Linked DNA regions of Undibacterium parvum. The protein of the gene in region 1 interacts with the protein of each later gene in a pairwise test. Links are inferred from orthologs where the notes say so. Each region holds a gene or a part of one and is shown in the gene's direction. Other genes may lie near its edges.

Region 1 (3,072 bases):
GCTGCTGCTGTCGTTTTGCCTGCTTCTGAGCATCAACGCTCTGCAAGCCTGGACCCGCAGCAAGCAAAATGCAGGGAGAGAATAATGACGACGCAAAATTTACCTGCCAAGCCGGGCCGTATCGAGCCGCCCATCACGCCGGCGGCCACGCTAGAACCGCTCTGGGTCAGAGTAATTCTAGTGACGGCGGCACTGGCATTTTTGACGCTATTTTTGTTTGTGCCGCTGGTGGCAGTATTTGCCGAGGCTTTCAAGAAAGGCTGGCAGCTGTATCTGCAAGCCATCATCGAGCCTGACGCCTTGTCGGCGATACGCCTGACCCTGATTACGGCTGCCATTGCTGTGCCACTCAATCTGGTGTTTGGGGTAGCTGCGGCCTGGACCATTGCCAAGTTTGAGTTCCGTGGCAAGAGCATCTTGCTGACACTGATCGATTTGCCGTTTTCGGTTTCGCCAGTGATTTCAGGTTTGATCTATGTGCTGCTGTTTGGGGCGCAGGGCTGGTTTGGCGAATGGCTGCGTGAGCACGATATCAAGATCCTGTTTGCGGTACCCGGCATCGTTCTGGCCACGGTGTTTGTCACGTTCCCGTTTGTTGCCAGAGAACTGATACCGCTGATGCAGGCGCAGGGCAGCGAAGAGGAAGAAGCCGCGTTGGTGCTCGGTGCCAGCGGCTGGCAAACCTTCTGGCATGTGACCTTACCGAACATTAAATGGGGTCTGCTGTATGGCGTGATCTTGTGTAATGCGCGCGCCATGGGTGAGTTTGGTGCGGTCTCGGTGGTGTCCGGACATATCCGCGGCGAGACCAATACCATGCCTTTGCAGGTAGAAATTTTATATAACGAGTACAACTTCACTGCCGCCTTTGCGGTCGCCTCGCTGCTGACGCTCCTGGCCTTATTGACCCTGGTACTCAAATCCATCGTCGAATGGAAAACCAATGAATCACGTCATGAAGCTACGTCTAAGCAGCTTTCCCAAGACATCGCAGGAGAAAAATTATGAGCATCGCAGTCCATCAATTACACAAAAAATTTGGCAACTTTACCGCGCTCGACAATGTCTCGCTCGATTTTGCCGATGGCGAACTGACCGCCTTGCTGGGGCCATCCGGCTGCGGTAAAACTACACTGTTGCGCATCATCGCCGGGCTGGAATTTGCCGACAGCGGTCAGGTCTTGCTTGATGGCGAAGACGCCTCAGCTACCCATGTGCGCGAACGTCAGGTCGGTTTTGTGTTTCAGCACTACGCCTTATTCAAGCACATGACGATTTTTGAAAACATCGCCTTTGGCTTGCGCGTCAAGCCGCGCCATTTGCGCCCGTCCGAAGCACAGATCAAAGAGAAGGTCACACAATTACTCGAACTGGTACAGCTCGATTGGTTGGCTGACCGCTATCCTCCGCAGTTATCCGGCGGCCAGCGCCAGCGTATCGCACTAGCGCGGGCACTAGCGGTAGAGCCGCGCGTGTTGCTGCTGGACGAGCCCTTCGGCGCGCTCGATGCCAAGGTTCGCAAAGAGTTACGCCGCTGGTTACGCCGCTTGCATGACGAATTGCATGTGACCAGTATTTTTGTCACGCACGATCAGGAAGAAGCGCTGGAAGTGGCCGACAAGATCGTGGTCATGAATCATGGCAGGGTAGAGCAGATCGGTGCGCCGGATCAGGTGTACCAGCATCCTGCCACGCCTTTCGTGTACGGCTTTCTGGGCAACGTTAATTTATTCCATGGCCGCGTGCATGAAGGCGTGCTTGATGCCGGCGGCGTGGCGTTCGACGCACCCGGCCATCAAGACACCCGCGACGCCACTGGCACTGGCTATGTCAGACCGCATGAACTGGACGTGGCACGCTACACGCCCGGTGCCGACGGTTTGGCGGTACGTTTGGGACGGGTCCACAGCATCGGTCCGCTGGCGCAACTGGAACTGGTACGCGATGACAACGGTGCGCTGGTCGAAGCGCTGATCTCTAGCGAGCGTTTTGCCCAGCTCGGGCTAAAAGTGGGTGAGAACTTACTGGTCACGCCGAAACGCCTGCACGTATTTGTCGATCAACTTTAAATTCGTCCATCAGAAAACGATACGGAATGCTATGAACTTTCAACAATTACGCTCGATACGGGAAGCCACGCGCCGCCAGTTTAATCTGACCGAAGTAGCCAACGTACTGTTCACCTCGCAACCCGGAGTCAGCCGCCAGATCCGCGAAGTCGAGGAAGAATTGGGCGTCGATATCTTCGAGCGCAACGGTAAGCGTCTGACCGGTCTGACCGAGCCGGGCAAAGGCATCATGCACATCATAGAAAGACTATTGCTAGAAGCAGAAAATCTGAAGCAAGCTGGCGATGAATACTCTGACCAGAACCGGGGCACGCTGACCATCGCCACCACCCATACCCAGGCACGCTATGTGCTGCCCAAGGTGGTGCAACAGTTTCGTCTGGCCTTTCCCAATGTGCGTATCGCCTTGCAGCAAAGTGCGCCCGAACACATCGCCGAGTGGGTCTTGTCCGGCAAGGCCGATATAGGCATCGCGACCGAAGGTTTGTCGCAATTTAAGGATCTGGTGTCCTTTCCCTGCTATGAATGGCATCATGTGATCGTGGTACCCGAGGGCCATCCGCTGCTAGAAAAAGCAGGCCCGCTGAGCCTGCAGGATTTATCTGACTATCCTTTGATTACCTATGATGTCGGGTTTACCGGTCGCGGACATATTGACGACGCCTTCCGTCAGGCTGGCTTGAGCACCGACATCGTTCTCACCGCCATGGATTCTGACGTGATACAACAATATGTGGCCTTAGGTTTAGGGGTCGGCATCGTCGCCTCTATGGCGATAGAAAGCCAGCGCATGCAGGGTTTGGCCACGCTACAGGCCAGCCATTTATTCGCCGCCAATGTGACCAGGCTGGCAGTCAGGCGCGGCACCTATTTGCGCGCCTATAGCCGTGCATTCATCCAAAAATTCGCCCCTGCCCTGAGCACAGAACAAATCCGTCAGGCGCTGTCGGAACTGGAAACAAGCACTGAAAGCACAACTAAAACCGCAGGCTGAGATTGCTGT
Region 2 (2,968 bases), 810 kb from region 1 along the record:
AAGCTGCCGTGTATATCGACATCCCTCTGGTGGAGCGGGCGCAATTGCCAGGCTGGATCTCGCAGCGCCTGTCAGCCCAAGGGCAGAGTGCCGATAGGCAAAGCCTCGATTTCATCGCCGATAGAGTCGAGGGTAATCTGCTTGCCGCGCATCAGGAAATCCAAAAACTAGGTCTGTTGCAGGCACCGGGTAAGCTCAGTTTCGAAGTGATCCACGATGCCGTGCTCAATGTGGCGCGCTACGATGTGTTTAAACTTAATGAGGCAATGCTGATCGGTGATGTGGCACGTCTGGTGCGCATGCTGGAAGGCTTGAAGGGCGAGGGCGAGGCGCTGCCGCTGGTGCTATGGGCAGTGGCTGAAGAGCTGCGTACCTTACTTAAACTGAAGGCCGGAATGGCACAGGGGCGACCTTTAGGTGTGATGCTGAAAGAATTCAGGATCTGGGGCCCACGCGAAAAATTGATGGAGCCCGCTTTACGGCGCGTTAGCCTGGCCAGCTTGCAGGCTGCACTGCAAGAGGCGGCGCAAGTCGATAAAATGGTCAAGGGTTTGCGCGCCAAGGCCTTCGCTGGCGATGCCTGGGATGCCTTACTGCAATTGGGTCTGCGGGTAGCGCGCAGCGCTCCGGGATCTGCCTGAAGCTAGCTCCGCTCGCCCCTTCTATTTTGAGAAAATAGGGGAGTATAGGCAAAAACAGCATGGGTTGCCGGCATCCTGATTGCGCGATTAAAATATACAGGGTGGAGTATATTGATGGCGCAAGGATCTATCTGGCATCCCCTGTTAGACCAGACACAAATAAGATTGAAAGCCGAGATGGATATCAAGATAGACATTAAGCACTACATGAACGAGCTAGGCATGCGCGCCCGCAAGGCCTCTAGTGCCATGGCGAAAGCCGACAGCGCCACCAAAAATCTAGCGCTGCAACTGATCGCCGCGGCGATACGGCGCGAAGCGCCCGCCTTGCGCGCCGCCAATGAGCTTGATCTGGCAGCCGCCAAAGCGGGCGGTATGGATGCTGCCATGCTTGACCGACTCACTTTGTCCGAGCAGGGCATCGCCAAAATGGCCGAAGGTCTGGAGCAAATCGTTAGTCTGGCCGATCCCATCGGTGAGATTTCGAATATGAAGTATCGGCCTAGTGGCATACAGGTCGGCCAGATGCGGGTACCGCTGGGCGTGATCGGCATTATTTACGAAGCCCGTCCAAACGTCACGGTGGATGCCGCCGGTCTGTGTATCAAGAGCGGCAATGCAACGATACTGCGCGGTGGTTCCGAGGCGATGCACTGCAACCAGGCGCTGGCAACGCTGGTCAAAGAAGGCTTGGCTGGCGCTGGTTTGCCAGCCGATGCGGTGCAAGTCGTCGCTACTACTGATAGAGCGGCCGTCGGTGAGTTAATCACTATGTCGCAGTATGTTGACGTGATCGTGCCGCGTGGCGGCAAAGGTCTGATCGAGCGCCTGATGCGCGAAGCCACGGTACCTATGATCAAGCATCTCGATGGCATTTGCCATGTGTATATCGACGGTAAAGCCGATCTGCAAAAAGCGATCGCGATTGCCTTTAATGCTAAATGTCACCGCTATGGCACCTGCAATACCATGGAAACTTTGTTAGTGGCGCACAGCATCGCGCCGCTAGTGTTACCCGCCTTGGCCGAACTGTACGCTGGCAAGCAAGTGGAGTTGCGTTGCGATGTCGCTGCAGCGCAGATCTTGGCTGGATATCCGTATCTGGCCAGCGCCACCGAAGCTGACTGGAGCACCGAATATCTGGCGCCTATCCTGGCGGTTAAGGTGGTGGCAGATATGGATGAGGCGATTACGCATATCAATACCTATTCGTCTAAGCATACCGAGTCTATCGTTACCGAGGATTACAGCCTGGCGATGCGCTTCTTGCGTGAGGTTGATTCTGCCTCTGTGATGGTGAATGCTTCGACCCGCTTTGCCGATGGCTTTGAATATGGCCTGGGTGCCGAAATCGGAATTTCCAACGACAAGCTACATGCGCGCGGACCGGTCGGACTGGAAGGTTTGACATCATTAAAATACGTGGTGTTTGGCCACGGTGAAGTGCGTGAGTAAGCACGTGAATAAGTGCCATGCAAACGATGTGCTGCCTTGCAAGCCCACACCCTTACGCAGGCACGGGGCATGCCCCGTGTAGTCCCCACTTCACCATGGTGAAGTACGCGAATAATTAATTAGGAAAAAACTCATGCTCTGGATCAAAGCTCTACACATCGTCTTTATCGCCTCCTGGTTCGCTGGCTTATTTTATCTGCCCAGAATTTTTGTCAACCTGGCGCAGGAAGTTGAAGCCAATGCCTCCGAACGCTTGCTGCTGATGGCGCGCAAACTGTATCGCTTTATGACGATCTTGGCGGTTCCAGCACTGGGCCTGGGTATCTGGCTGTGGATGGGCTATGGCATAGGGCGCGGCCCCGGCAATGGCTGGATGCACGCCAAGTTAGCCATCGTCTTGCTGCTGATAGGCTATCACCACGCCTGCGGCAGTATCCTGAAAAAATTTGAAGGGCAACGCAACACCCGCAGCCATGTCTGGTATCGCTATTTTAATGAAGTGCCGGTGGTCTTGATGTTGATTGCGGTGATCTTGGTGGTGGTAAAACCATTTTAAAGAAATTAACCAAGGATTTTTGTCTTTTTAGCTAACAGCAACTGGAGTTGAGCATGAGTAAAGTCTGTGAATACTATTTTGCACCGCAATCACCTTGGGCTTATTTGGGGCATCAACGCTTCCTTGATCTGGCTAAACAGCAGGGCGTCAAGATAGAGATCAAGCCTTTCGATTTAGGGAAAGTATTTGCCATTTCGGGTGGCTTGCCTTTGGCTAAACGAGCACCCCAGCGTCAGGCCTATCGCCTGACAGAAATGCAGCGCTGGAGCGAATATTTGGCGTTACCCATGCATGTGCAGCCGACTTTTTTCCCTGT

What was found. Proteins that work in one complex are often made in the same cells at the same time.
Region 2: the proteins of EJN92_RS11250 (region 1) and EJN92_RS14800 interact in binary tests that used the Escherichia coli proteins (3 or more experiments, as listed by UniProt). The link is inferred for Undibacterium parvum from one-to-one orthologs.

The regions. Positions count from the first base shown.
Region 1 is NZ_CP034464.1:2,578,904-2,581,975, reverse strand. Bases 38-3,036 are described here. They hold EJN92_RS11250 (sulfate/molybdate ABC transporter ATP-binding protein), read left to right. Parts: upstream 38-1,004; coding sequence 1,005-2,069; downstream 2,070-3,036. Other genes in these bases: EJN92_RS11245 (CysB family HTH-type transcriptional regulator), read left to right, coding at 2,101-3,036; cysW (sulfate ABC transporter permease subunit CysW), read left to right, coding at 85-1,008; cysT (sulfate ABC transporter permease subunit CysT), read left to right, coding at 38-85. Outside these bases: more of cysT, read left to right, coding at 1-37; more of EJN92_RS11245, read left to right, coding at 3,037-3,063. UniProt on the Escherichia coli protein: Part of the ABC transporter complex CysAWTP involved in sulfate/thiosulfate import. Responsible for energy coupling to the transport system.
Region 2 is NZ_CP034464.1:3,384,914-3,387,881, forward strand. Bases 63-2,957 are described here. They hold EJN92_RS14800 (glutamate-5-semialdehyde dehydrogenase), read left to right. Parts: upstream 63-818; coding sequence 819-2,096; downstream 2,097-2,957. Other genes in these bases: holA (DNA polymerase III subunit delta), read left to right, coding at 63-641; EJN92_RS14805 (CopD family protein), read left to right, coding at 2,230-2,652; EJN92_RS14810 (2-hydroxychromene-2-carboxylate isomerase), read left to right, coding at 2,706-2,957. Outside these bases: more of holA, read left to right, coding at 1-62; more of EJN92_RS14810, read left to right, coding at 2,958-2,968. UniProt on the Escherichia coli protein: Catalyzes the NADPH-dependent reduction of L-glutamate 5-phosphate into L-glutamate 5-semialdehyde and phosphate. The product spontaneously undergoes cyclization to form 1-pyrroline-5-carboxylate.